Regions from separate parts of the Arthrobacter sp. HLT1-20 genome, predicted to be linked through region 1. Evidence: predicted binding sites of a transcription regulator. Region 1 holds the regulator's gene; each other region holds the start of a gene.
The links. Region 1 encodes LexA, which represses DNA repair genes until DNA is damaged. Its sites were predicted from a motif close to TCGAACANNTGTTCGA; they were not measured.

Region 1 (9,958 bases):
CGGCTTGCACGAACTAGCACCGGAGCAGATTGCGGCCCTGTGCGATCGCCACCGCGGGATTGGCGGTGACGGTTTGATCCGTGCCGTGCGTTCCAAGCATGTCAGCGAGGGCGTCGCGTTGCTGGCCGTGCACCCAGCGGCCGAGTGGTTCATGGACTACAACAACGGCGACGGTACTCGCTCGGAAATGTGCGGCAACGGGGTGCGCGTCTTTGTCCACTTCCTGCTGACCCAGGGACTGGTGACGCTGGCGCCGGACGAGGAGCTGACCATTGGCACCCGGGCCGGAATCAAGGTGGTGTCACGGAGCGCCAACGGCTACCGGGTGGACATGGGCCCTTGGGCCTTCATCTTCCCCGAACAGGCGGCACAGGGCGGCTCCGATTCCTTGGTGGCCGCTGCCGGTCTGGAGGTGGACCGCCCGGCCCTGTCCATCAGCATGGGCAATCCGCATACGGTGGTGGCCCTTGCGGACATGAGCGAGCTGGCCGGCACCAAGCTGGGCGAGGCCCCCGTGGTCACCCCGGTTCCCCCGGACGGAACCAACGTTGAGTTTGTGGTGCCGGCCGAGCCCTTGGTGAGGGACGACGTCGGACACGTCAGCATGCGCGTCCACGAGCGTGGCGTGGGGGAGACCTTGTCCTGCGGCACGGGAGCGTGCGCGGCCGCTGCCGCCATCCGCTTCTGGGCAGGCGCCGAAGCCCCGGATACCTGGACCGTTGCCGTGCCCGGCGGCGAGGTGGGCGTGCGGTTCTTCGCCGGTGCAAAAGGACGCGAGCACGTTGAACTGAGCGGGCCCGCCGTCATCGTGGCGGAAGGCGTCATTGCCTAGCGCCAGCTCTACCCAAGCAGAGCGGCAGCATTGAGACGCGAAGAGGCCCTGCCCCTGACGGGCACGGCCTCTTCGCGCAACAGATTCCGGCAGCTACGGCTTGGTGCGGGTGACGCGCAAAATCCTGAACGCCTTGTTGGTGGAGTCGCGGGCCACGGTGAACCCGGCGTCGGGGAACTGTTCGGTCAGTTCGGTGGTCAGCCAGCGCTGCAGCGAATCCGAGCCCAGGTTCTTTTGAACCACCAGGTACGCGGTGCCGTTGTGGGCCAGACGCGGCAGCCACATCAGCAGGATCGAATGCAGTTCCGCTTTGCCCACGCGGATGGGCGGGTTGGACCAGATGGTGTTGAAGCGCACATCCGGCTCGACCGCGTCCGGGGTGGAGGCGCGGACGTTGTCCAGGCCAAGGGCCTTGGCGTTGTCAATGGTCAGCTCGATGGAGCGCTCATTGACGTCCACGGCGTAGACGGTTGCTGCGGGGGAGTGCAGGGCCAGACTCAGCGCGATAGGGCCCCAGCCGCAACCAATGTCCAGCAGATTGCCTGCGGCGGCGGGCGGCGGCGCCTCGGAGAGCAGAATGGTGGTGCCCTTGTCCACCCCGTCGGGGCTGAAGATGCCCCCCGCTGTTTGCAATTGACGTGTTGCACCGACCAAAACCACGCTGAGGGGTCGGCGTTTCATCGGTGTTGACGGTTGTGAACTGAAATAGTGATCTGCACCCTGAGTACCCATAGTCATGCCAGATTAGTGCGAATTCGCGCGTTTGTGTATCTAGGCGCGCCTAAGCGCCACCGGGAGCGGTGCTGGCTTATCCACAAGCTCTGGGCTGAAAAGGTGTGAGTGTGGGCGGCCGCGACTACGATTGAGGGTAAGCGTCTATGAGGAGAATATGTCCAACGCATCTGCACACACTGGTTCCGACAATAACGAGCTGCCCGACGGCGGCAAGAACGGGACACCTTCGCAAAAGTCCGGCCAAGGTGGCACGGATCTATCGGTTGCCGAGATTGAAGCCGTCATTGAACGGATCTTGGCGAAGGACGCGGCAACAAGCCGTGCCGTGCGTGCCGACAGCGAGTTGGATGCCCAGGATCCTCATGGCGGCACTCCCGCCACGCGGCCCCTGGGCGGGCAGGCCCAGGCCGTATCCACCCTTGACTTCCAACACAGCAGTTTTGACGGTGCCCAGGAAGAACTTGCTGAGCGCAACGCCCTGCGCCGTCGCTCAGGGCTGTCCACGGAACTTGAAGACGTCACAGAGGTGGAATACCGCCAGTTGCGGTTGGAGCGCGTTGTCTTGGCCGGACTGTGGTCCCAAGGCACCATGGCCGACGCCGAGAACTCCCTTCGCGAGCTGGCGGCACTCGCCGAAACGGCCGGCTCCGAGGTGCTCGACGGAATGGTGCAGCGCCGTGCCAAGCCGGACCCGGCCACCTACCTTGGCACCGGCAAGGCCCAAGAACTCAAGGAAATTGTCCAGGCCACGGGCGCGGACACCGTGATCATTGACGGCGACCTGGCCCCGTCCCAGCGGCGTACCCTGGAAGAAGTTGTCAAGGTCAAGGTCATTGACAGGACAGCCCTGATCCTGGATATCTTCGCCCAGCACGCAAAGTCACGTGAAGGTCGGGCCCAGGTTGAACTGGCCCAAATGGAATACCTGCTGCCGCGCCTGCGTGGCTGGGGCGAGTCCATGTCCCGCCAGGCTGGTGGCCGTGTGGGCGCCGCCGGCGGTGGCATTGGTTCCCGTGGACCCGGTGAAACCAAGATGGAGCTGGACAGGCGAAAAATTCGCACCAAGATGGCCAAGCTGCGCCGGGAGATTGCCGCCATGAAGCCGGCACGCGAAACCAAGCGTGCCAACCGCAAGCGCAACAACGTGCCCTCGGTGGCCATTGCCGGTTACACCAATGCCGGAAAGTCGTCCCTGCTGAACCGTCTCACCGATGCCGGCGTATTGGTAGAAAATGCCTTGTTCGCCACCTTGGATCCCACAGTGCGCAAGACCGAGACGGCCGACGGCCTGGGCTACACACTGGTGGACACCGTTGGGTTTGTGCGTTCGCTGCCCACCCAGTTGGTTGAAGCCTTCCGCTCCACTTTGGAGGAGGTGGCGGACGCAGACTTGATCCTGCACATTGTGGACGCCTCCCACCCCGATCCCGAGGGGCAGATTGCTGCCGTTCGAACAGTCTTCGCCGAAGTCGATGCGCTGAAGATCCCTGAGCTGATCATCTTGAACAAGGGGGACATCGCCGATCCTTTTGTGGTGGAACGGCTGCGCCAGCACGAGGCCAACACTGTAGTGGTTTCCGCCCGAACGGGGCAAGGCATCGAAGAGCTGCTCCAGGCCATCAGCGAGGGAATTCCGCACCCCAGCGTCACCTTGACGCTGCTGATCCCCTACGACCGCGGCGATGTTTTGAACAAGTTACACCGCTCCGACGCCGAGATCATCACGCTGGAGCACGGCGAGCACGGAACTGTGGCCCACGTCCGGGTCCGCGAAGACCTGGCAGCCGAGGTTGAACCGTTTGTCCAACATGGCTGACAGTGAATTTTCGCAACAAGCACTGGAACTTCTGGACAGGGCTGTGGAAGCCATGGGCGGCCAACGCCGTGATGGCCAGCATGAGATGGTGCGCCGTGTGGTGGGCGCCATTGAAAGCGGCGACCACCTGTTGGTGCAGGCCGGAACAGGCACGGGAAAATCGCTTGCCTATCTGATCCCGCTGATTGTCAATGCCCTCACCAGTGACAAGCCGGCAGTGGTGGCCACGGCCACCCTGGCGCTGCAGGCCCAGATTGTGGGCCGTGATGTGCCGCGCCTGCTCGCTGCCCTGGAACCTCTCCTGCCGCGCGCCATTGATGTTGCCCTGGTCAAAGGCCGCAGCAACTACGTGTGCAAGCAGAAGCTGGGTGGCGGTTTCCCCTCCGAGGACACCGGCGAAGGCGCCTTGTTCACGCTCGGAGAAGATTCATCCGTCAACCATTTGCCGGGGGCTGCCACCGGCCCCACATCTCAGCTGGGGAGGGAGGTGGTGCGGCTTCGTGAGTGGGCGCAGGACACCGACACCGGTGATCGGGACGAGCTGGTCCCCGGCGTGACCGATAAGGCCTGGCGGCAGGTGTCAGTGACCTCCATGGAATGCCTGGGGGCGCAAAAGTGCCCGCTGGCCACCGAATGCTTCTCGGAATTGGCACGCGCCCGCGGCGCCGAGGCTGACATTGTGGTGACCAACCACGCCATGCTGGCCATCAGCGCGTTCGAAGGTATTGCGGTCCTGCCCGATTACGACGTGGTGGTGGTGGATGAGGCCCACGAATTGCAGGACCGTGTCACCGGCGCAGTCACGGGACAGCTCTCGGTGCAAATGGTGCAGGCAGCGGCCTCCAGCACCCGCAAGCACACGGCGGTTTCCGTTGACGCCATTCACGCCAGCGCGGCAGCCCTTGACCTGGCCTTCGCCGGCACGGCAGAGGGGCTGCTGCCCAATGGCCTGAACCCAACCCAAAGCCAAGCAATTGAACAAGTGCGTGACGCCGTGCGGGCGGCACTCTCGGATTCCAAGCCCGAAGGCAACGCTGCCGTGGACGGGGGCCGTTCCATTGCCCGGGCCCGGCTGAACCTGATCTTCGACCTGTGCGAGCGGTTGTTGGCCGCCGCTGATGCCCGAGAGGTGGTGTGGGCCTCACGGCCGGGGAGCTTCACCCCGGGCAAGGGCTACCAGAAGGCCGACGACGGCGAGCCGGCCGTCATCAACATTGCACCGCTCAGTGTGGCCATGAAGCTGCGCGAGGGCTTGTTCGCCGACCGCACAGTGGTGCTGACCTCGGCAACCTTGGCCATTGGCGAGTCTTTCCAGGCAACGGCAGGCGGACTGGGCCTCTTGGGCCCCAACGCACCCTCCTGGACGGGGGCCGACGTCGGCTCTCCCTTTGACTACCCCAAGCAAGGCATGCTGTATGTGGCGGCACATCTGCAAAAACCGGGTTTTGGCATGTCAGCGGAGCAACTGGATGAACTTGCTGCGCTGATCACCGCCGCCGGCGGCGGAACGTTGGCGCTGTTCTCGTCGCGGCGTGCAGCCGAAGACGCTGCAGAGAAACTGCGCAAGAAACTCTCCGTCAAGATTTTGTGCCAGGGCGATTCCTCCATGGCCGGGCTCATCAAGGAATTTGCCGATGAACCGGACACCTGCCTGTTCGGCACCATGTCACTGTGGCAGGGTGTTGACGTGCAGGGTGCCTCCTGCCGGCTGGTGGTCATTGACAGGATTCCGTTCCCACGCCCGGATGACCCCTTGGTGACAGCTAGGGCCCGTGCGGTTGCGCAAAGCGGTGGCGACGGTTTCATCGCCATCTCCGCCACCCACGCAGCCGTGCGGCTGGCCCAGGGTGTGGGGCGCCTGATCCGCTCCAGCGCCGACAGGGGAGTCGTGGCAGTGCTCGATTCACGCCTGGCCAACGCCAGCTACGGCGGGTTCCTGCGCGCAGCCCTCCCGCCGTTCTGGGCCACCAAGGACCGTGCCGTGGCTCTGGCTGCCCTGGAACGGCTCTCCGGCAAATAACGCCAAGGGCCAGGAACGGGTATTTTTGTAGGCTACGTAAAGGAGACACCAAAGGCCCCAAGCGCTCCCACTGCTCGCAAGCTCGCAGCGGGGCCCTCGCGCTCGTGGGCCCAGCCCGCGGCCGACGTGTCGGATAGTAGCCGGAAAATACCCGTTCCTGGCCCTCAGGAACAATGAATCCGTATGCGTGTTATTTGGCGCGCCTAGAGGCTGCGGAGCACCGAGACTACTTTGCCCATGATGGTGGCGTGGTCGCCCAAGATGGGTTCGTAGCGTGTGTTCTGGGGCAGTAGCCAGGTGTGGCCGTCGCGCTGGCGGAAGGTCTTCACTGTGGCTTCATCGTCCAGAAGTGCTGCCACAATGTCGCCGTTGTTGGCTGTTTGCTGTTGCCGCACCACAACCCAGTCGCCGTCGCAGATTGCGGCGTCGATCATGGAATCGCCCTGGACCTTGAGCATGAACAGCTCACCGCTGCCCACAATCTGCCGTGGCAACGGCATAATGTCATCCACCGACTGGTCGGCCAAGATGGGCCCGCCGGCTGCGATGCGTCCCACGAGCGGAACAAAAGCAGTGTCCGAGGAACTGCTGAGCTCGGCAAAGTTGAGCCCGTTGGAGCTGCGCAACTTTGACGGGGCGCTGACGCCCTCGATTTCCACCTCGCCGTTGTCCAGAACCAGCGGAATCAAGACTTCCATGGCACGGGGACGTTTGGGATCCCTGCGCAAATAGCCATGGCGCTCAAGCTGCGTCAATTGGTGTGTGACGCTGGAAAGACTGGCCAGCCCCACGGAGTCGCCAATTTCACGCATGGAGGGCGGGTAGCCCTTGTCGGCAATGGAGCGCTGGATGCACTCGAGGATCTTTTTCTGCCGAACGGTCAACCCCTTCATGCCAGCGCGGCTGGGCGCTTGGGGGATGCGGTGCGGAGGTTCTTGAAGCGCCATGGTTCCGGGTCCTTTCTTGGCTGCCCTGAACAATGTCAGTGCCTGCTGGTGGACTGCATCTAGCGGCTAATCCTTGTAATCCAAGTTTAAGCCACAAGGCGGGCAATTTCAAACATTTGTTCTATCAACCCTTGGCAAGTGTCGTCTATAGATGCTAAAACTGTACTAGTAGCAAATTAGAACATACGTTCTATCGAAGATATGAAGCGTGGAATTTCGATCCAGTCGGCAGGTGTGGCCAAGGATCCAGATCCACGGTGAAAGGACGAGAAGTCATGAATGCAATGGTTATCTCCGCAGGAACTCTCAGCAGTACACCCAAGGGCTTGTTTGGCGGCAGCGGTGCCAGTCACCGGCCGCATCAGCTCCCGCTGGCGGCGGCGCCTGTCAAGCTTACTTTGACGCGCAGGGGCAGGCTGGTGCTCTTTGGTCTTCCGGCCCTGGTGGCCTCATCGATCCTGGTCTTTGTGGCGCTGGCCATTGTTTTCAGCTCGCTGGCGAGCCCGGCCCATGCGGGAGTGGAAAACATGGCCGTCGACATGGACAACTATGCGCATTCCGTGACAGTTCTTCAGGGTGACAGCCTGTGGAGTATCGCCGGAGCCACCAATCCGAATCGGGATGTCCGGGACGTGGTTCGTGAAATTGTTGCCCTGAATGAGTTGGGCACGGGCGTACTGCAGGCCGGCCAGCGCCTGTTCGTTCCCATCCCGAAGTAGAACACTACTGGACGGCAAGCCCACAAGACTTGCCCCAACGGTTCGGGTGAGGTGTCCGCATACTGTCACCGTTTCGGAAATTTCAGACGCTGGCAATTAAGCTGGTGTCATGGATCAGTTTGAACGCTTAGGTCAATTGCCACTCCGCGACGATCTGCGCGGACTGCATCCCTACGGCGCCCCGCAACTTGACGTTCCCGTGCTGTTGAACGTCAATGAAAACACCTTTGGCGTCCCGGCAGATGCCAAAGAGGCTATCTTGGCTGCTGTGGCCAGGGAACTTGAAGGCCTCAACAGGTACCCCGACAGGGAATTCACCACACTCCGCCAGGAATTGGCGGCGTATTTGGGCCACGGTCTCAATGAAGACAACCTGTGGGCCGCAAACGGTTCCAATGAAGTGCTGCAGCAGATCCTCCAGGCATTTGGCGGACCGGGACGCACCGCCCTGGGATTCCCGCCCACATACTCCATGTACCCCTTGCTGGCCAGTGGCACGGGAACGGGGTACCTTGCCGGCTTGCGCGAGCAAGACTACAGCTTGTCCGCGGCATCGGCCGCGGATCAAGTGCGTGCGGCCGCCCCGAACATTGTCTTCCTCTGCTCGCCCAACAATCCCACTGGAACGGCCCTCGGCCTTGACGTGGTGGAGGCTGTTTATGCAGCAGGTGAAGCATCGCAGTGCATCGTCATTGTTGATGAGGCTTATGCAGAATTTGCGCACACAGGAACCGCCAGTGCCCTGAGCCTGCTGGAAGGCCGGCCCCGCCTGGTGGTTTCACGGACCATGAGCAAGGCGTTTGCCTTGGCTGGTGCGCGTCTCGGCTATCTCGCAGCGGCGCCGGAAGTCACCGACGCGCTCCGTTTGGTGCGCCTGCCTTATCACCTGTCGGCCATCACCCAGGCTACCGCCGTCGCGGCCCTGCGCACCTCAACATCCCTGCTGGCCAATGTGGAGGCCATCAAGGTTCAACGGGACCGGATCGTCACGGAGCTGACAAACCTGGGACTTTCCCCGGCCCCCTCGGACTCAAACTTTGTCTTCTTTGGCGGGCTGGAGAACCCCCAGGCCGTCTGGAAAGCCTTGTTGGCCAACGGAGTGTTGATTCGCGACGTCGGAATTCCCGGTCACCTGCGCGTGACCGCTGGAACCGAAGCAGAAACAACTGCTTTCCTCAACGGGCTGCGCGCCATCCTGGCCGGCTAGTCCCAGATGCGGACAACGCTGCCATGCCGGGCACCGGCGGCATCGCAGCGGACTGTTTTGGGCATAACCATGCCTTCTCTCCTAAACTGGTGTCATACAGAGAAAAGTTCGCGAGCCCAGCCCTGCCCTGCGTCGCCAAGGGCAAGGGGGCGCGTACACAAACCAAAGGACTTGTGCAATGACTGAGAACAGCCCGCAGCCCGGCCAGGGACGCACAGCCCGTTTGGAACGAGTAACCAGCGAGTCCAGCGTGTTGGTGGAAATCAACCTGGACGGCACCGGTGTTTCCACGATTGACACCTCAGTCCCGTTCTACGACCACATGCTGACAGCCCTGTCCAAGCACTCGCTGATCGACATGAACATTAAGGCCACCGGCGACACGCACATTGACGCGCACCACACGGTGGAAGATGTGGCCATTTCCTTCGGTGAGGTCCTGAAGGAAGCCTTGGGGAACAAGGCGGGCATCCGCCGCTTCGGCGAAGCCACCATCCCGCTGGATGAGGCGCTGGCCAATGCAGTCGTGGATGTTTCCGGCCGACCCTACCTGGTTCATGGTGGCGAGCCCGCAGGCCAGGAATATCACCTGATCGGCGGACACTTCACAGGATCTTTGACCCGCCACGTTTTTGAAGCCATCACCTTGCACGCACAAATTTGCCTGCACATGACTGTCATTGCCGGCCGCGATCCGCACCACATTGTTGAGGCCCAGTTCAAGGCCTTTGCCCGGGCCCTGCGTTCAGCCATTGAATCAGATCCCCGCGTTACAGGAATTCCGTCCACGAAGGGCCTTTTGTGAGCTCCGCAACCACCCTGCCAGCAGGAGAAAATAAGCCCACGGTCACTGTCCTCGACTACGGTTCAGGCAATGTGCGCTCCGCCGTACGCGCCTTGGAACGGGCAGGCGCCACGGTTAAACTCAGTGCCAAGGCCGAGGACGTGTTGAACGCCGACGGCCTGGTGGTGCCGGGAGTGGGTGCCTTCGGTTCGGTCATGAAGGAACTCAAAAACGTTGATGCGTTGCGCATGATCGGACGCCGTGTGGCCGGAGGCCGCGCCGTTCTGGGTATTTGTGTAGGCATGCAGGTGCTTTTTGACGCAGGATTCGAGCACGGCGTCCACGAAGAAGGCATGGGGGAGTGGCCAGGAACAGTTGAGCTGCTGCCAGCCCCTGTTGTCCCGCACATGGGGTGGAATACGGTTCAGGCGCCCGAAGGTTCCATGTTGTTTGACGGCGTTGAAAACGAGCGTTTCTACTTTGTGCACTCCTATGGTGTGCAGAAATGGGACTTTGAAGTACTCCAGCCGAAGATGCGTCCACCCATGGTCACGTGGTCGGAGCACGGTGCGCCCTTCATTGCCGCGGTTGAAAACGGACCGCTGTGCGCAACCCAGTTCCACCCGGAAAAGTCGGGCGATGCTGGTGCACGCCTGCTGCGCAACTGGGTCTTGTCACTGAACAAGGCGGCCAAATAATGTGGTCCTTGCTTTTGATGGGTTTGGCGGGGCTGCTCATTGGCGGCGCCTACACGTTCTACCAGCAGAAAACTGCCCGATGGATACCCATCAGCTTTGCCGTATTGGCGGCCATGTCGCTCGTGGCCGCCTACATGTTCACCCAGTGAGTGCCGGCGTTTAGCCCGGCGCACACACGCTCCACTTCACATTCGCAAGTA
Region 2 (9,958 bases), on a different contig from region 1:
CGGTGCTGTTGGGGTCGATTGGATCCAGTCCGTCCAGCTCTTCCCACGACTCTGGGCGGGGGATACGCACGCCGTCGACAACCCATGAATTGTCACCGCTGTCCACGCCATGTTGGCCACTATCGTGGTCTGCAGGGTTGGGATTCTGCTCAAGCCCAGGTTCAACCTGCTGCGCTGAACCTTGTGGCGGGTATGGTGCTGCGGACTGTGCTGGTGATGCGGCCGGCGCAGTGGGTGGCGTCGATGAAGCGGGCGCTTGGGTCGAGGTGCCGAACAGATCCAAAATCTCGTCCAGCAGCTCAGAAGTTGTTTCTTCAGACTCAGCTGGACCTTTTACCGGACCGGACTCGTGCTCATTGTCCTCGCTGGGGTTGATAGCCCCGTGCTTGTTCGGGTTGGTAGCAGTTCCTATGGCGGCCATGAGGTGTTCGTATTGCTCAATGATCATGTGACCGTCGAAGTGAATCAAACCACGACGGGGCTTGCGAAAGAAGACACCTTGTTTGGCAATTAAGTCGCCTTCGGTGGGCTTTTGGCCGTCGGGATCCAGATGCGCCATGATGCGGTTGCCTGCGTGTCGAAGAAAGTCCGGGTCCGCTTCCTGTCCTGTCCGGACCAGACTGGCTTGCACCTCAAGAGCGCGGTCATCTGTGATTAGACCCGCCTTAGCAAGCCCTTGTGCTTCTTCAACGAAGTTGGAGATCATCAGGGCTTGATCTTCGGAAAGCTCGGCGTGAAAAAATGCGTCACCGACGGTGCCTTGCAGAGCAGGAGAGATGTTGCCGGTGATGGTGTCCCTCAGCGGCAGTAGTGTTTCACTCAAGCGGATTCTGCGACGGGCCTCGGTGGCACTGATCTTGGCCGACTGAACCAGCAACGCCACGGGTGCATGGACTCCGGTTTGCAGAAACCGGCCAGCCGCTACGCGCTGCGCCAATTCTCCGGCGACCTGGACTGTCAGTGCCTGCTGAAACCGGCCCAAGCGCTCCAAGTCCTTTGCCCACTGGACACATTCGCTGTCTGTCAGCGATCCAACGTTCAGGCCAAAAGGCGGAGCTGGCTGACTTTCCGGGCCGCCAGCAACGGCGGCGGTTCGTGTTTCAGCTAAGTGGAAGCTGTTCGTCGCTGCCTTGATGATGGCGGATGCAAGGTTGATGAGCTGGTGAATGTGTTCACCAACCCGTGGTTCTCCTGCTGTGGAGTCCGAGATTCCCGGCTCCCTTGCCGTTGCTTCCATACATATATTCTAAATCGAGGCACTGACATTCACGGCCGGATTCTGCCATCTGTGGGTAATTTCGGCCTTCGCCCGGCCTGTGCACTAACAAGGGCGGTTGCCGCACGATTGCGACCTTGAAGCCATGACAACTCGGTGACAGCTTCATTGGATTGTGGATAACTTCTGGCACGTCTTGCCTGTGGCGTGTAGCTTAGTACCAAGCCACCGGGCAGTGACGTTAATGGCTACGTTTACCGCCTACTCAGCACTCACAGCAGGGGTCGGCGATGAGGGATTGCCACACAACAAGGAACAGCTCCAGCATCTGCACCAAGATTGGGCGACTCCAGGGTTTGTCACCCGCGGTTCGAGCCGCGCCGAGTCCAGACGGCAGGACTCGACTGTGGTGGGCTTGCCGATTCTCACGGCAGTACCTTGTGGCCGCGGCAGTAAGCGCATTGCTTGTCCTGAGTGGATGCAGTCCATCGCCGCCGGGCACCGGTGCAACCACACCACCCGGGAGCGGCAGTGCCAGCAGCGGTATCCCGACTCCGGCCGCCACCACGCCGGCGCCCACTACTGTTGCTGCATACCAGCCGGCCACGGCCCAAGGTCCTGCCCAAAACGTACCCGTACCCGTGCTCCCGGAAAAGGCCAAGGAATTCAGCAAGGAAGGCCTGATCGCCTTCACCGAATACTGGTACGAGACCCTCGGCTACGCTTTTGAAACTGGCGATCCAGCTCCTATGATGGCAATCAGCGACCCCGGGTGCCGTACGTGTGAGGCCATGAAGAAGAGTGTCATTGCGGGCCATTCCGGTGGGAAATGGATAGTGGGAGGGAAAATGGTTATTGGCACTCCGGCTAGTTCATTTGCTCAGACGGCAGAGGGAAACTATCAAGCCATCACCATGGCACGGCAGGAACAGGTCAAATTCTTCAAGGCGGATAAAACCCTGTCGAAAGACCTCGGAGTCACTATTGCTGAGGGGGACATTCTTGTGGGAGTGCGCCAAGACGGACGTTGGGTGGCCACGACGGTTGAGCACCTTGATGGAAACAAGGGATCGTGAGTCCGCGATCAGGCCATTCGTGGACAATGACAATCATTCTATGTGTAGGACTTGTCACGGTCCCCAACGCGTCGTTCGCCTCCGACTATGGAGACGTCGAAGTTGGCTGGGGAAATAACGACGTTGAATCAGGAGCCTGGGGATTGATCCCGGGTTCCGATGGACTGCTCGAACAGACCCCTTCTGTCGGACCTGAAGACAAGTACCTGTATGAGGCTCGACTTGCGTGTGCCGACGGTGACAGCGTCATCTTCACTGCATGTGCCCAAGTGATGCCTTCCTGTTCGACTGGCACTGGCAGTGACCAGGGCAAGCCGGGTGTAGCAATATATTGGTACCGGGCTTCGAAAGCTAGCCCTTCGGTCTGGACATATTTGTCAGGGCCGGAATGCGTCTACGGTGAGAAGCCACGCGACATCCTTGCCGAAATTGCGGCGGCAATTGCCCGCGAATTCCAGCGGACACCCGTGGCGCCCGCCACGATCGGCAGCCAGCCGGGACCCCACACGCTGCGCGGCGAGGAAACCAACGTCTATGCCGACGCTGCCACCCAATCGTTCGATCTGACCATGCTCGGCCAGCAGGTCACCATCACCGCAACCCCGGTGGCCTACACATGGAACTACGGCGACGGCACCATTTGGGGCCCCACACCCCACCATGGCGCGCCCCTTCATGAAGACAGAATCGGTGAACAGACTCAAACCAGCCACATCTACACAGCAACGGGGCGGCTCGGTATCACCGTCACCACCCATTTCGACGGAACTTACAGCGTCAATGGTGGGCCCCAGCTTCCCATTCCAGGGCAGGGCAACATCCCCTCGGCACCACTTGGCCTCACCGTCTGGCGCGCGGAAACACGACTCTATGCAGACGACTGTCTACAAAACCCCAGCGGCGTGGGTTGCTAGTTAAGCAAAGATGCCCGACGGCGGCACCCGGGTTGGGCGCCGCCGTCGAGCATGAGATCAAGCATGAGAAAAGGGGTTACGCCTTGGAAGCCAGTTTGGCCTTCTGGATCAGCACCTTCTCATCAACGGGGCCGGCGGAACTTGCCCGCAGGGTGCGGTAGTAGTCGCGGGCCTCGTCCTGGCGTTCACGCTCAATGCCAGTGGCAATCGTGGCGCGCAGGTGCTCGGGGCCGTAGCCAAACGCGTCCACCAAGTCCAGGGCGTGTGGACGCAGTTTGGCCAGCACCCGGTTGATGTAGGGGGACAGGGTGCGGGCCCTTTGCATGGAGATGCGGCCGTTCATCAGGTACCAGTCCAGGTGCTTCTCGATCAGGCCCAGGCCGAACAAGTCGCGCAGGCGTGTCAGTACCTTCTTGGTTCCGGCGTCAGAGACACGGTTCAGGGCACTTGTGAATGCCTCCCATTGAAGCAGCTCGGCATGGGCGCGGGCAGCCTCAATGAGCTCATTCTGGTGGTCGTTGAAGACGGCTGCACCCTGCTCCTTGGGCAGCTTTGCGGCTTCCTTGAGCGCGGCAGCAACGTCGGCCACCATGGTCTGCACGCGGTCGGCGAGCATCTGGCGCTGGGTGTCCTCGTCCTTCAAAGCCTTGGCGGACTTTTGCGCGGATCCTGTATCGGCAACAAATTGTGCCACTTGGCGCAGGCCGGTCTTGTTCAGTGTCAAGTCAGCTGCCTGGCCAACAACAAACCGGGCCAGAATGCCAAAGTCCAGGTTGCGGAATTCCTTGCTGTAATCGGCCAGCAAACGCTTGGCTACCAGCTGCAGCAGGACCGTGTTGTCGCCCTCGAAGGTCACATACACATCGAGGTCTGCACGCAACGAGGTGAAACGGTTCTCCACCATGAAACCCGCGCCGCCGCATGCCTCGCGGCACTCCTGGAGTGTGTCCAGGACATGCCAGGTGCTCATGGACTTCAGCGCCGCAGCCAGGGTTTCCAAGTCTTGGCGGTCTTCGTCGGTGTCATGCTTGCCGGAGAACACGTCGTCGAACTTGATGAGCAGTTCCTCGTGGGCAAACGCGGCCGCGTAGGTGGTGGCCAAGAGCGGCAGGAGCCGGCGCTGGTGACGCTGGTAATCCAACAGGACCACTTCCTCTGTGTCCGAGGCCGCGTTGAACTGGCGGCGTTCGGTGGCGTACTGAATGGCAATTTTCAATGCCACTTTGGAAGCGGCCACGGCGGCTCCATTCAAGGAGACCCGGCCCTGCACCAGGGTTCCCAGCATGGTGAAGAAGCGGCGCCCCGGGCTGGTGATGGGGGAGCTGTAGCTGCCATCCGCCGCCACGTCACCATAGCGGTTGAGCAGGTTGGTGCGCGGCACGCGTACATGATCGAAGGCCAGCCGGCCATTGTCGATTCCGTTCAGGCCGCCCTTGATGTTGTCATCCAGGCCCTGAATTCCGGGCAGAAACTCCATGGTGGCAGGGTCACGCAAGTCGACGTAGAACGCATGCACGCCATGGTTAACGCCCTGGGTGATCAGCTGGGCAAACACCACCGCAGCCACACCGTGAACGGCAGCGTTGCCCAAGTATTCCTTCCAGGCGGCCGCGAAGGGTGTGTTGATAACAAATTCGTCGGTATCGGCATCAAAAGTGGCCGTGGTGGCAATTGCGGCGACGTCGGAGCCATGGCCAATTTCCGTCATGGCGAAACTGCCTGGAATCTCCAGATTCATGATGCCCGGCAGCCACTTGTTCTGGTGCTCCTCGCTGCCAAGGTGCATCACGGCCGAGCCAAACAGGCCCCACTGGACCCCGCCCTTGATCTGCAGGGACGGATCGGCAATGACCAGTTCCTCAAATCCGGCAACATTGCCGCCGTGGTCATCACTCCCGCCAAGCCTCGTGGGGAACGCCCTGTGCACGCCATCTTGCTCAACCAGGATGCCCAACTGCTTGAAAACCCGTTCGCGGTGCTCGGTGTGGCTCAGCCCCTCTATCTTGTGCAGCTCGGGATTTCCGGCCAGTTTCCGGGCGTCCAAACGAACCTGCGCCCACCTGCCAAGCAACACTTCACCGAGCGCCGCAACGTCAACTGTTGCGCCGTCGTCGTGAGCTGCGGGAGAAACTGGTGTCATTACATCGGTCATGATTTTCCTTCTGCTGCGGTTACTGATTGTTGGGGCGCGGCGGTGGAGATGAACTGCCCCACGCCGTCGAAAAGCCACGCCGAAATCTGTTCGGCCATGGCGGTGGCTGCTGGTTTGCTGGGATCCTCGGGTGCCTGGAGCCACAATTCGCCCGCGGTGCGCACCAGTCCGATCGCGGCCGTTGGCCAGTAGCCCATCAGGGGCGACGCCGGATCGCCCACCAATTGCTGCATCGGCTCGGCGATCATGGCTGTCACGGAATCGAAAAAGCCGCTCAATTCCCCTGAGGGCCGGGTGTCGCCGTCGGTGGGAATCGTGGCGAAAAAGTACACATTGGGTGAGGTTTGGGCCATCTGCAAATAGGCGCTGACCATGGCCGTCACGCCCTCCCGCGGCTCGCTTGCCCCTTGCCGGGCGGCAGCGATGGTGTCCTGCATGTGCCTGATGACCACGGCTCCCACGGCGTGGCGGAGTCCCGACTTGTCGCCGAAGTACCTGTAGAACACCGACTTCGACGTCCCCGCGTTGGCTGCAATGTCCTCCATGGAGGCGTCGGCGCCGAGCTGGTGGATGGCCCGGCGTGCCGCCTTAATCAACGCACGACGCCGTTCCTCACGGTGCACATCCCACCTCGCCGAACGCCCATCCACGGATGCTGAGCCGGTGGCTGGGTTTGGCTGTGGCGCGGCTCCGCTGCGGCCGGCCGCTGGGGCGGCTGTGGGTGCCCCGGACTCTTGTTGTAACGTGTTCACGATACTCAGCGTATCAGGTACGCTGAGTATCAGTAACAGACGGCGTTCTACCAAGAGAGAGCTTCATGACTACTCCAACAGCAGGCAGTGACAACGTGGCAACCACAACAACAGGCGCAGGCAGCCCGGGCATCCGCAAGGCCGTCGTGGTGGGCGGCAACCGTATTCCCTTTGCCCGAAGCGGGGGAGCCTATGCGCATTCCTCCAACCAGGACATGCTGACCGCGGCGTTGGATGGCTTGGTGGCCCGCTTTGGCTTGGCCGATGAGGAAATTGGTGAAGTTGCCGCCGGTGCTGTCTTGAAGCACTCCAGGGATTTCAACCTCACCCGTGAGGCTGTTCTGGGCTCTGCCCTGGCTGCAACCACACCCGCCTACGATCTCCAGCAGGCGTGCGCCACCGGTTTGGAAGCGGTCATTGGCCTCTCCAACAAGATCAAGTTGGGACAGATTGATTCCGCCATTGCTGGCGGCGTGGATTCAGCATCGGATGCGCCCATTGCCGTCAGCGAAGGATTGCGCACCATTCTGCTGGATCTCAGCCGTGCCAAGTCGCTCGGTGACAAGGTCAAGATCGCCAGTCGAATTCGCCCCAAACACCTTTCCCCCGACGCCCCCTCCACCGGTGAGCCCCGCACGGGGCTTTCCATGGGAGAGCACCAGGCCCTCACCACTGCCCAGTGGAAGATCAGCCGGGAGGCGCAGGATGAGCTGGCCTATGCCAGCCACAAGAACCTTGCCGCCGCCTACGACAACCATTTCTTCGATGACCTGCTGACCCCGTTCCGTGGCCTGAACCGAGACTCAAACCTGCGCGCAGACACATCCGTGGAGAAACTCGCCAAGCTAAAGCCAGTCTTCGGCAAGGCTCTGGGGGATGCGGCCACCATGACGGCAGGAAACTCCACTCCCCTCACCGACGGCGCCTCCACCGTGTTGCTCGCCTCCGAAGAGTGGGCCGCTGCACGCGACCTGCCGGTGCTGGCCGAAGTGGTGGACGGCGAAGCCGCCGCCGTTGATTTTGTTCACGGCAAGGACGGGCTCCTGATGGCTCCGGCGTTCGCTGTCCCGCGCCTGCTGGCCCGCAACGGTCTGACCCTTGATGACATTGACTACTTTGAAATTCATGAGGCCTTCGCCGGCACGGTGCTGAGTACGCTGGCCGCCTGGGAAGACGAAGAATTTGGCACCACACGCCTGGGCCTGGCCGGCGCTTTGGGATCCATCGACCGGTCCAAGCTGAATGTCAACGGCTCCTCGCTGGCGGCAGGCCACCCCTTTGCTGCCACCGGTGGCCGACTGGTGGCCAGCCTTGCCAAGCTGCTCCATGAGCGCGGCGAGGTGGACGGGCGCCCGGCGCGCGGCCTCATTTCCGTGTGCGCAGCCGGCGGCCAGGGCGTTGTAGCCATCCTGGAAGCGAGGTAACCCAATGACTTCCCCCAACAAATCAGCCGGCATTCGCGAACAGGCCGACAAGTACACCGAATTCGTTAGCCGGGGCTTCGGCAAGGATCTGGCCAAACGCCTGGGCCTGCCCCAGCCAGCCATCCTGCGCCGCTACACTCCCGCGGCCCCCTTGGTGGATGGGCCCATCCTTGTGGTGGGTTCTTCAGACGGGGCCGACGCCGTTGCAACAGTGTTGCTTCAGTGGCGCCAGGACGTGCGCCGGCACGCCACCCCGAAGGAAAAGTTGGGCGCCATTGTGGTGGTGCTGGATGAACTGGAGCACCCCAACCAGCTCTCGGCACCCATGCTGGCCGTGGGCCAGGCGCTGCGGGATCTCCACAGGAACGCCCGTGTTGTCAGCATTTCCCGCCCGGCCACCTCGGCCGACGAGCCCGGCATTGCCGCTGCACGCGCCGGTGTTGACGGGATCATCCGGTCAGTGGCCAAGGAGTTGCGGGCTGGCGCCACGGCCAATGGTGTGGTGCTGGCGAACGGCATTGCGGCGGATTCGCCCAGCGCCATGTCCGCCTTACGGTTCTTCCTCTCCGGCCGCTCCGCCTTTGTGGACGGCCAGTTCCTCACAGCCTCCTCCGAGGGATCCACGGAAGCGCCTGATTGGGACGCGCCCTTGAAGGGAAGCGTGGCAGTTGTAACAGGAGCCGCCCGGGGAATCGGGGCTGCCATTGCCCGCACCTTGGCCCGCGATGGCGCCACTGTCATAGCAGTTGATGTGCCGGCAGCGGGGGACCACTTGGCCGCCGTCGCCAATCAGATTCATGGCACGGCGCTGCAACTGGACATCACCCACCCGCAGGCCGGGGAGCGCATCCTGGAGCATGCAATCCAGCGCTACGGTCGCCTGGACATAGTTGTCCACAACGCCGGCATCACGCGCGACAAATTGTTGGCCAACATGGATGCCGCCCGGTGGGATTCGGTGATCGCCGTGAACATCGACTCGCAACTGCGCATGAACAAGGCGTTCTTGGCCAGTGAACACTTCAGCCGGAATCCACGCATTGTCAGCGTTGCCTCCACGAGCGGCATTGCCGGCAACCGCGGCCAAAGCAACTACGCGGCCTCCAAGGCAGGGGTCATGGGCATGGTCCGGGCCACGGCACCCTTGTTGGCGGCCCGTGGCGGCACGGTCAACGCGGTGGCGCCGGGCTTCATTGAAACAGACATGACAGCCAAGATCCCCTTCGCCACCCGTGAAGTGGCACGGCGCCTGAACAGCCTGCAACAGGGCGGCAAGCCCAGTGACGTGGCGGAGACCATTGCTTACTTCGCCTCGACGAACGCGGCGGGAGTCAGCGCAAACATTCTGCGTGTATGCGGACAGAACCTGGTGGGGCAATGACAGTCGACACAGTTTTGACCGAGATGCCCTCGCTCTCCAAGCTTTACGTCAATGCGGCAGCCACGGCGGCCAAGGCTCGGCTGACCCGCCCCGCCCTGGTGACAGGCCTGCCCGCACGCGCCGTGGAAGTGCGCGGCGTGCGGGCCGATCTTGCCAAGCTGACGGAGTTCGCCCACCTGATGGGCGAGCCTGCACGCGACATCCTGCCCTCGGGCTACCTGCACGCCCTGGTGTTCCCGGCGGCCATGAGCGTCATGGTCCAGGATGACTTCCCGCTGCCGCTGTTGGGCATGATTCATCTGCGCAATCAGGTGCAGCATTTTGCCCCGGTGCTGTTCAGCGACGAACTGTCTGTGCGGGCCTGGGCGCGGGATCTGAGCGGGCACAGGATTGGCACGCAGGTTCAGATTGTGGCCGAGATCCACAATGCCGACGGCACAGAACTGCTGTGGCGCGGCGTGTCCACGTACCTGGCCAAGGGTGTGTTTCTGCCGGGGCTGGACAAGCCCTCGCCGGCTCAGCCGCGGGTGGAGTTCGCGCCTCCGGTGCCCACCGCGCAATGGCAGCTGGGGGTGGATACAGGCCGCGCCTACGCCGCCGTCTCGGGTGACTTCAACCCGATCCATCTGAGCGTCCTGAGCGCCAAGGCCCTAGGTTTGCGCCGCTCCATCGCCCACGGCATGTATGCCGCGGCGCGTGTTTTGGCCACCGTGCCGCAGTCCAAGCCCCATTCCTTCAGCTGGGACATCACCTTCGATTCGCCGGTGTTCCTGCCAGCAACGGTGTCCCTGGAGGTGCTTGATCACAGGACGGACGACGGCGTATGGCTGAGTTCCGAGTTCACCGCATGGCACGCACGCAGCGCCAGAAAGTACTTCAGCGGAACAGTCACGGCAGGCTGCGCCTAGGTAACTATTGCAACTGGCCCGCAGAAATCGCCGAAAATACACGGTTTTACCGTGATTTTCGGCGTTTTCTGCGGGCCAGTTGGTGGGTGGCGTTGCCGCGCCACTGGTGATCGTCACTGTTGCTTGCGAGGCAGG
Region 3 (9,958 bases), on a different contig from region 1:
AAGGTTGGGCATTCTTTCGCTCAGCTCAGCCAACTCGTCGCGAAGCACCACGTCGTCCCAGTTTCCGCTCGCGTAGAACAGCGTCACGGGCCGGACGTCCTCACGCTCCAGCATGGTCAAAAGCATGCTGTACATCGGGGTCACACCCACACCTCCCGCAACAAAGACATACCCGGGCGCTTGTCGCTGGTCCATGCTGAACACGCCGTGCGGACCGTCAACATAGACCCGGGTGCCGACGGCAACCTCTGAAACAGTTTCAGTAAAGTCGCCGGCTGCCTTGATGGTCATGCTGATGGTTCCGCTAGGCTCCGTGTCTCCGGCGGAAGAAAACGAAAACGGGTGCTGGGTGAGGCTGAACGGGGACCGGCCGATCGCGATCCAGCCGAACTGTCCTGGCTTGAAACGAAAACCGTCGTGCCCCATTGGGGCAAGGACCAAGGTTGTGGCGTCTCCGCGTTCCATGGTCACTTTGACCACTTGCCAGGGACGTCGGAGCCTCATCAGCGGGCTGATGAGGCGAACCCACACCAAGAGGAAAATGAGGATGCCGATATAGCCTTCAAAGAGAACATGACGCAGGGTTCCCTGGACAAAGTAGCCAACCAAACTCGCGTGGAGCAGGCCAAACAAGACAACGGCCACCGCAATCAGCCCGTGCGTCAGTTTCCAGACCTCGTAGCGCAGCCGCAGGCGCTTGCGCCACACGGACAACCCAATCAACACCAGGAGCGCAACAACGCTGAGCACGGCGAACCTGGCGCGCCAGGGCGCCGTCAACGGATTCAACAGGGCCAGGTACTGGGCATCTGCGATGAACAGCAGTACCGGGTGCGCCACGACAAACACAAGTGCCACGCAGGTGATCTGTATGTGGAACTTCAGCAACGCATCAATCCCGAACGGGGCAGCCACCACCTTGAACCGGGCGATCAAGACGAATTGCAGGGCCATGATCGACAAGCCAACAAAACCCAGGGCAACCGATAGGTCAATCAAGAACGGCCGGTCCACCGAAGCGGGCTGGCCGAGGGCCAGCAGGAGCGGGGCCAGGCAAAAAAGCACATAGAGTGACAACCACGCCAAGCCGCTGAGCACATTCTTCATTTCACTCCTGAGCTACGAACAATTTGTGGGTGAAATTCTGGCTGGAATGGCTGACCCTTTTGATGGTCGCAATCCTACGCCCATCCATGGGCAGATCGCCTTCCGCTCCGGTTACCTGTCCGCCCGTCTAGGTCCTAGTCGAGTATCTCGCCGGTGGTCATGTTGATGGCCGGCGCGACCGCCTGGTCCTGATCACTGGCGTTGACTGTGTCATATATTGCCTGGGCCAGCACAGGCCCCACACCCTTGGCCTGCGCGAGTTCCTCCACCGTGGCGGCGCGGACCTTCTTGAGCGAGCCGAAGTGAGCCAGCAGTGCCTTCTGCTTGGCGGCACCGAGTCCTGGCACGGTGTCCAGGACGGAGGCCACCATAGCCTTGCCGCGTTTTGCCCTGTGGAAGGTGATGGCGAATCTATGGGCTTCATCACGAATTCGCTGCAGCAGGTACAGGCCCTCCGAGGAGCGCGGCAGGATGACGGGGAAGTCGCTCTCCGGCACCCACACCTCCTCGAGGCGCTTGGCCAGGCCAATCACGGCAACGTCGGTGATGCCCAGCTCGGCCAGTGCCCGCGCAGCAGCGTTGACTTGGGGTATGCCGCCGTCGACCACCACCAGGTTGGGCGGGTAGGCGAACTTGGATTTGGACGGCTCGACGGCGTCATCCGCACCGCTGGCGGCAAGTTCACCGCTGGCGAGGGCGGTCTGCGCGCGGGCCTCCTTCTCGGCGAGGTAATTGCGGAAACGGCGGGTGATGACGTCGTACATGGAGGCGGTGTCGTCGATGGCGGCATCGCCGGTGATGGCGAACTTGCGGTATTCGCTCTTCTTGGCGATGCCGTCCTCCACCACCACCATGGAGGCCACAACGTTGGTGCCCTGGACGTGGGAGATGTCGAAGCACTCAATGCGCAGCAGCGGCATGGGCAGATCGAGGGCTTCCTGAAGTTCCTGGAGCGCCAGTGAGCGGGTTGTCAGATCCCCTGCCCGGCGTGACTTGTGCAGGGCCATGGCCTGGCGGGCGTTGACCTGCACGGTGTCCATCAACGCGGCCTTCTCGCCACGCTGGGGCACCTTGATGGAGACCTTGCCCTGGCGCAGCTCCCCCAGCCACTGGGCCAGGTACTCATGGTTGGTAGGCAGTTCGGGGACAAGGATTTGCCGCGGGATGGCATCCTGTTGCTGTTCCTCGCCGCCATAGACCTGCTGCATCAGGTGCTCCCACAGCTCGGCGTTGGAGGCGTCCTCCACCTTTTCCACCACCCAGCCGCGCTGCCCGCGGATGCGCCCGCCCCGGACAAAGAAGACTTGCACGGCCGCTTCAAGATCGTCTTGTTCAACGGCAAAAATATCCGCGTTGGTGTCCTCGCTCAGCACCACGGCGTTGCGTTCAAAGACTTTACGCAACGCAATGATGTCATCACGGACCCTGGCGGCTTGTTCATAGTCCAGCTCGGCCACGGCTGCCGCCATGCGCTTCTCCAGGGTGCCGATGAAGCGCTTGGCTTCGCCGCCCATGAAGTCGCAAAAGTCCTGGGCGAGGGCCTTGTGGTCTTCCTCGCTGATCCTGCCAACGCACGGGGCCGCGCACTTGTCGATGTAACCCAGCAGGCAGGGCCGCCCGCTACGTTCGGCGCGGCGCAGGACGCCCGTGCTGCAGCTGCGCACAGGGAACACCCGCAGCAGGGTGTCCATGGTTTCGCGGATGGCACCGGCCGTGTACGGGCCGAAGTATTTAGTGCCCTTGCGCCGTTCGCCGCGCATCACCTGGACGCGGGGGAACTTCTCACTCATGGAAACAGCCAGGTAAGGGTAGGTTTTGTCGTCCCTGAACGCGAGGTTGTACCGGGGGGAGAACTCCTTGATCCAGGTGTACTCCAGCTGCAGCGCCTCGAGTTCGCTGCCCACGACGGTCCATTGCACGCTTGCCGCGTGGTGGACCATGGCATGGGTCTTGGGCAGCAACGTGGCCGGATTGGCGAAGTATGAGTTCAGCCGGGACCGGAGGTTTTTGGCCTTGCCCACGTAAATAATGCGTCCGTGCTCGTCACGGAAACGGTAAACACCTGGGTCCGTGGGAATTTCGCCGGGTTTGGGCCGGTAACTTGCTGGATCTGCCACCAGTTCATTCTAGGGTGGGGCTGCGTCTCTGAGGGCCCACCCGGCAGCTTCTGAGCTGTGAGAGAACGCGGGAACTGCCCCCAACCCTGCCGAGTCAGACCCAGGGCCGCATTAGGTGCGTCGCCCGACGTCGGACTCGGCAGCGTTAGGTCCGACTCGGCGTGTGTATACAGGTGGGAGCCGGTGGGGCCTATTCGATGCTGGGGCTTTGGTTGTATTTGCTGCTGCGTTCCTGACCGGTCAACTCGGCAATGGCGTCCATGATGGTGTCGGTGACGTGCCGGCGGGCTGGCAGGGAGTGGTCCGGTCCCGTCTTGTCAAAGTACAGTGGCTTGCCAAAACGCAGGGTGAACTGTGCCGGGCGGAAGCCCTTGCCGCCAGCGGGCTGCAGCTTCTCGGTGCCAATGATGCCCACCGGGACCACAGGGGCGCCCGTTGTCAGGGCCAGCCAACCCACGCCGGTGCGTCCACGGTACAGGAGGCCGTCGCGTGAGCGGGTTCCCTCGGGGTAGATGCCCACGCCCTCATCGCGGCCCAAGATATCCAACAGTGTCTTGAGCGCCTGAACGCTGGCAGCTTGCTCCCCGCGTTCCACCGGAATGGAGTTTACTGACTCGAAGAAGGACTTCATCAGTTTCCCCCTGATGCCCTTGCCGGTGAAGTATTCGGCCTTGGCGAAGAAGGAGACCGGCCGCGGTGTCAGCGCCTGCACAATGACCGAGTCGAAGAAGGAGAGGTGGTTGGGCGCCACAATGAACGGCCCGTCGGTGGGCACATTCTCCAGGCCCTCAACGGTTGGCCGGCAGAGGGCGCTGATGGTGCCGCGTGTCAGCACGCGGGTCATGTCATAAAGCGCCATCGCGGGCCTCCCGGAAGGTCTGTGCCAATTCGTCGGCAAGTTCGCGCGTGGAATCGACGACGGCGGCAACGCCTGCCGCTGCCAGCTCGCCGTCGGCGGCAAAGCCCCAGGAGACGCCAATGCAGTCAAGGCCGTTGGCCTGGGCGCCCATCACATCCTGGTGTCTGTCCCCCACCATGACTGCCGTGGATCCTGCGTCGGCAAGGTGGTCCAACTCCGAGAGTTCGGTCAGGGCGGCCGCAATGATCTCGCTCTTGCCTGCACGGTAGCCGGGTGCACCCGGCATGAGGGTCTCGTCCGTGTGGGAACCCTTGATGACGGCAAATAGCTGGTCAATCCCATGGAGTGCCAGTAGTTTCTTGGCCAGAGGCTCAGGCTTTTGCGTGGCAACAGCCAGCGGAATGCCTGCGTCCTTCAACTGCGTCAGCAGGTCCACGATGCCCGGGTACAGCACGGACATGGCCATGCCCTCCCGCATGTACCAATCCCTGTACGCGGCAATGACGGCAGGCACCGTCTCCACGGGGACGCCGGCAAAGGTGACCAGTGCGTCAGCGAGCTTGGGGCCCACCATTGCGTTGAGTGCGTCCAGCCCGGGGCTCTGTAGGTCCATGGTGCCCAGGGCATATTCGATGCCCTGGGTGATCCCTCCGGCCGGGTCAACAAGCGTCCCGTCGAGGTCGAAAAGGACTGCGGTGGCAGATTTGCCACGATTGACGGGCGGAGCGGCGATATTCACGTCCATAGTTTCTCACGACATGCGCCACTACCGGCTCATCCATGCCTGTCCGGGAATATCTTAGCTGAGCGTAGTCGACCTCCACCCGACCCTCTCCCCCGCATCTGTGACGCACTTGATGCATCGGAAAGCGCTTTCTCGAGCGATTTCGGTGCAACAAGTGCGTCACAGTTAGGAAAGGGTGGAGCGGTTATGGCGTGAGGGCCTCGCGCAGGAACGTGGCGGTGTAACTTTGTTCACTCTTTGCCACCTTCTCCGGGGTTCCCGTGGCAATCACCTGGCCACCGCCGGTTCCGCCGTCCGGGCCCAGGTCCACGATCCAGTCGGCACTCTTGATCACGTCAAGGTTGTGCTCAATGACGATGACTGTATTGCCCTTGTCCACGAGCCCCTGCAGCACCAGCAGCAGCTTGCGAATGTCCTCAAAGTGCAGGCCCGTGGTGGGCTCGTCCAGCACATAAATGCTGCGGCCGTTGGAGCGTTTCTGGAGTTCGGCGGCCAGTTTCACGCGCTGCGCCTCACCACCGGAGAGGGTGGTGGAGGCCTGCCCCAAGCGAACGTAGCCGAGTCCGACGTCGACCAGCGTGCGCAGGTGCCGGGCAATGGGGGTGAAGGCCGCGAAGAAGTCGGCGCCTTCCTCGATGGGCATGTTGAGCACGTCGGCAATGGACTTGCCCTTGTAGTGGACCTCAAGCGTTTCGCGGTTGTAACGCGCACCGTGGCAGACCTCGCACGGCACGTAGACGTCCGGCAGGAAGTTCATCTCAATCTTCAGCGTGCCGTCACCCGTGCAGGCTTCGCAGCGCCCACCCTTGACGTTGAAGGAGAAGCGGCCAGGCTGGTAACCGCGCATTTTCGATTCGTTGGTCTCGGCAAATAGCTTGCGAATGTTGTCAAAGACGCCTGTGTAGGTGGCCGGATTGGATCGTGGTGTGCGGCCAATGGGGCTCTGGTCCACGTGCACCACCTTGTCCAGGTGCTCCAAACCATCCACGCGCAGGTGGCGGCCGGCCACCTGCTTGGCGCCGTTGAGCTTGTTGGCCAGCACCTTGTACAGGATCTCGTTGACCAGGGTTGACTTGCCGGATCCGCTGACGCCGGTCACGGCCGTGAGTACGCCCAGCGGGAACTTCACGTCAATGTTCAGGAGGTTGTTCTCCTTGGCGCCCACCACCGTGAGTTCACGCTTTTTGTCGTACTTGCGCCGGGTGGCGGGCATGGCGATGGACTTGCGCCCGGACAGGTAGTCGCCCGTCAGGGACCGGGTGTTGGCCAGCAGCTCCTCCAGGGAACCGGAGTGGACCACCTCGCCGCCGTGCTCGCCGGCGCCGGGTCCAATGTCAACAATCCAGTCGGCTTCCTTGATGGTGTCCTCATCGTGTTCCACCACAATGAGCGTGTTGCCCAGATCGCGCAGGCGGGTGAGCGTTTCAATGAGGCGGCGGTTGTCGCGCTGGTGCAGGCCAATGGACGGCTCATCGAGCACGTACAGCACGCCCACCAGGCCGGAACCGATCTGCGTGGCCAGGCGGATGCGCTGGGCTTCGCCACCGGACAGGGTGGCGGAGGCGCGTTCCAGATTCAGGTACTCAAGTCCGACGTCGAGCAGGAACCTCAAGCGGGCCTGGATCTCCTTCAGGACCTGGCTGGCAATCTGGGCTTCGCGACCCGTCAGTACCAGGTTGGAGAGGAAATCGAAGCAGTCGCGCATGGACAGGGCGGCAACAGCGGAAATGGACATGCCGTTGATCAGCACCGACAGCGAGGCCGGGTTCAACCGGGCGCCACCGCATGCGGGGCACGGGATCTGGCGCATGTACTCTTCGTACCTGTCCCGGGCGGAGTCCGATTCCGTCTCGATGTGCTTGCGCTGGATGTACTGCACGGCACCCTCAAAGCCGGTGCTGTACTTGCGTTCGCGGCCAAAACGGTTCTTGTACTGCACCACCACCTTGTGGTCCTTGCCGTACAGGATGGCCGTGCGCACGGGGGTTGCCAACTTGTTCCAGGGGGTGTCAAGCTCGAAGTCGAGTTCGGCCGACAACCCTTCCAGGAGGCGGTTCCAGTACTCAGTGGTGGCGGTGCCCAGCGACCACGGGGCGATGGCGCCCTCGCGCAGCGAGAGGAACGGGTTGGGGATGACGAGCTCTTCATCAACCTCAAGCTTGGTGCCGATACCGCTGCAGGCGCTGCAGGCCCCGAAGGGGTTGTTGAAGGAGAAGGAACGCGGCTCAATCTCGTCAATGGCCAGCGGGTGCTCGTTGGGGCAGGCCAGGTTCTCGGAGAAGGAGCGGATGCGTCCGGAATCCTGCTCCGGCAGGTCGACCAGTTCGGCCAGCACACGGCCGTCAGCCAGCCCCAGGGCCGTTTCGACGGAGTCGGTGAGGCGCTGCTGGATGCCGTCCTTGACTACCAGACGGTCCACCACGACGTCAATAGTGTGCTTGAACGTCTTCTTCAGCTTGGGTGGATCGCTGAGCTGAATCTGCTCACCGTCCACCTTGGCGCGGGAATAGCCCTTGGCCGTGAGTTCCTTGAACAGTTCAACAAACTCGCCCTTGCGGTCGCGCACCACGGGAGCCAGGATCTGGAAGCGGGTTCCTTCAGGCATCTCCAGCAACTGGTCAACAATTTGCTGCGGTGTTTGCTTGGCAATGGGCTCGCCGCAGGTGGGGCAGTGCGGCGTTCCCACCCTGGCCCACAGCAGGCGCATGTAGTCATAAATCTCGGTGATGGTGCCCACGGTGGAGCGCGGGTTCTTGCTCGTGGACTTCTGGTCAATGGAGACCGCCGGGGACAGGCCCTCAATGAAGTCAACATCGGGCTTGTCCACCTGGCCCAGGAACTGCCGGGCATAGGCGGAGAGCGATTCCACATAGCGGCGCTGGCCCTCGGCGAAGATGGTGTCAAACGCCAGGGAGGACTTCCCCGAACCCGACAAGCCCGTGAAGACGATCATGGCGTCACGGGGCAGGTCAAGGTCAACGTTGCGCAGATTGTGCTCGCGGGCGCCCTTGACGATCAAGCGCGACAAGTCGGGGCGCTGCGGAACGGTTGACGAGTTGTGCAACTGGGCCATGGTTTCCTTCACATTGCTGTCCACTGTGTGGGCGCGGCACGGCCAGAGCTCTGCCGGGCTCGTGTGTAATCACTGCTAAGTATAATCGAAAGTTCGTTCGAACGCGCGTTCTCTTAGCCGCACGTCAACCGCTGATGGCGCGGTCCAGCGCGGCGCCCACAATGCGCAGCGCCTGGCTCTGGGGAACACCCAAATCACGCACGACGGCGGCAAAGGCGTCAGCCGCCGCTGCAACTTGGGCGGAAATGGCGTCGCCGCCGGATGCCACGGCGGTGCCGCTGCGGCCGGCCGTCACCACAATGCCTGCCTGCTCCAATTCCCTGTAGGCCCTGGCCACTGTGTTGGCTGCCACGCTCAAATCCGCTGCGAGTGCCCGCACCGACGGGAGCTTGCTGCCCACGGCCAGCTCACCCGAGGCTGCCAAATCCAGGATCCGCAAGCGGATCTGCTCGTAGGGCGGCACAGTGGACTCCGAGTCCAGACGCCAGCGGCGCATTAAAATATCCATGGTGTTCATAACTGACTCACCTCTTCCACCAGCGGATCTCCAAACTGGCTCATGTATAGCTCGAAGTAGAAACCCTTGCGTTCAAGGAGCACGTGATGGTTGCCCTGTTCAATGATCTCACCGTTATTCATCACCAGTATCAAATCTGCGTCACGAATCGTGGAGAGCCTGTGCGCAATGACAAAACTGGTCCTGTTGTGGCGGAGTTTGTTCATGGCCGTGCGGATCATGACTTCGGTGCGGGTGTCCACGGAACTCGTGGCCTCGTCCAGGATCAAAATGCCGGGGTTGGCAATCCAGGCGCGGGCAATTGTCATGAGCTGGCGCTGCCCCTGGCTCAGCCCGCCGCCGTCGTCGCTGAGGACTGTGTCATAACCGTCGGGGAGCGACATGACAAAGTGGTCCACGTGGGTGGCCACCGCGGCCTCGATGATCTCCTCCTCGGTGGCGTCCAGTTTGCCGTACCTGAGGTTGTCCATGATGGTCCCGCCAAAGAGCCAGGCGTCCTGAAGCACCATGCCAAATTGGCTGCGCAGGTCATCGCGGCTCAGATGCGCGGTATTGACGCCGTCAACCGTGATGGTGCCGGAATCGATCTCGTAGAACCGCATGAGCAGATTGACCAGGGTGGTCTTGCCGGCGCCAGTGGGGCCAACAATGGCAACCGTCTGGCCGGGCTCGGCCACCAGGGAAAGGTCCCTGATGAGCGGCTCCCCCGGCTTATAGCCAAAATTGACGTGGTCAAAAACCACGCGGCCCTTAGGTTCGGCCAACACCGCCGGCGGGGTGTGATCGGGGGTCTGTTCCTGCGCATCCAACAGCTCAAAGACTCGCTCGGCCGAGGCCACGCCTGATTGCAGCAGGTTGATCATGCTGGCCAGCTGGGCCATGGGTTGGCTGAACTGGCGGGAATACTGGATGAACGCCTGGACGCTGCCGATGGTGAGGGCGCCCTGGGCCACCTGAATGCCGCCGAGCACCGCCACCACCACATAGTTCAGGTTGGAGATGAAGTTGGTGCTGGGCATGATGATGCCGGAAATAAACTGGGCTTTGGCGCTTGACTCGTAGAGCCGGTCATTGGAGACCCGGAACTTTTCAATGGCTGCCTGCTGCTGGCCAAAGGCCTTGACAATCTCGTGTCCTGTGAACATTTCCTCCACGTGGCCGTTCAGCTCACCCGTGCTCTTCCACTGCGCGGCAAACTGCACCTGGGAGCGTTTGGCAATCATGACCGTCATGGCGGCAACGATCGGCACCGTGAGCAGCGAGATGCCGGCCAGCATGGGCGAGATGGAGAACATCATGCCCAGCACGCCGCACACTGTCAGCACGGCGATGAGGATTTGGGTCAGGGTCTGGTTCAACGTTTGGGAGAAATTGTCGATGTCGTTGGTGACGCGGGACAGCACGTCCCCGCGGGATTCCTGCTGGAAGTGCGACATGGGCAGCTTGTCCAGCTTGGCTTCAATGTCCGTTCGGAGCCGGTACATGGATCGCTGCACAATGCCTGTGGTGATGTAGCCCTGGGACCAGTTGAAGAAGAACG

Region 2: a site for LexA is predicted at 1,234-1,249, ahead of ACX80Q_RS04590 (HNH endonuclease signature motif containing protein). Genes of this name have one in related genera too.
Region 3: a site for LexA is predicted at 7,987-8,002, ahead of uvrA (excinuclease ABC subunit UvrA). Genes of this name have one in related genera too.

Annotation. Positions count from the first base shown of each region.
Region 1 is NZ_JBTNDR010000014.1:83,243-93,200, forward strand. It holds gene dapF (diaminopimelate epimerase) at 1-832, shown strand, start outside; gene ACX80Q_RS09720 (class I SAM-dependent methyltransferase) at 926-1,513, opposite strand; gene hflX (GTPase HflX) at 1,722-3,383, shown strand; gene ACX80Q_RS09730 (ATP-dependent DNA helicase) at 3,376-5,403, shown strand; gene lexA (transcriptional repressor LexA) at 5,607-6,350, opposite strand; gene ACX80Q_RS09740 (LysM peptidoglycan-binding domain-containing protein) at 6,626-7,069, shown strand; gene ACX80Q_RS09745 (histidinol-phosphate transaminase) at 7,179-8,276, shown strand; gene hisB (imidazoleglycerol-phosphate dehydratase HisB) at 8,455-9,081, shown strand; gene hisH (imidazole glycerol phosphate synthase subunit HisH) at 9,078-9,758, shown strand; gene ACX80Q_RS09760 (hypothetical protein) at 9,758-9,907, shown strand.
Region 2 is NZ_JBTNDR010000005.1:69,603-79,560, forward strand. It holds gene ACX80Q_RS04590 (HNH endonuclease signature motif containing protein) at 1-982, opposite strand, end outside; gene ACX80Q_RS04595 (DUF6318 family protein) at 1,507-2,292, shown strand; gene ACX80Q_RS04600 (hypothetical protein) at 2,319-3,206, shown strand; gene ACX80Q_RS04605 (acyl-CoA dehydrogenase family protein) at 3,283-5,358, opposite strand; gene ACX80Q_RS04610 (TetR/AcrR family transcriptional regulator) at 5,355-6,110, opposite strand; gene ACX80Q_RS04615 (acetyl-CoA C-acetyltransferase) at 6,176-7,534, shown strand; gene ACX80Q_RS04620 (3-oxoacyl-ACP reductase) at 7,539-8,915, shown strand; gene ACX80Q_RS04625 (MaoC/PaaZ C-terminal domain-containing protein) at 8,912-9,823, shown strand.
Region 3 is NZ_JBTNDR010000005.1:148,557-158,514, forward strand. It holds gene ACX80Q_RS04950 (ferredoxin reductase family protein) at 1-1,107, opposite strand, end outside; gene uvrC (excinuclease ABC subunit UvrC) at 1,242-3,224, opposite strand; gene ACX80Q_RS04960 (lysophospholipid acyltransferase family protein) at 3,415-4,083, opposite strand; gene ACX80Q_RS04965 (HAD hydrolase-like protein) at 4,070-4,822, opposite strand; gene uvrA (excinuclease ABC subunit UvrA) at 5,013-7,901, opposite strand; gene ACX80Q_RS04975 (GntR family transcriptional regulator) at 8,026-8,418, opposite strand; gene ACX80Q_RS04980 (ABC transporter ATP-binding protein) at 8,415-9,958, opposite strand, start outside.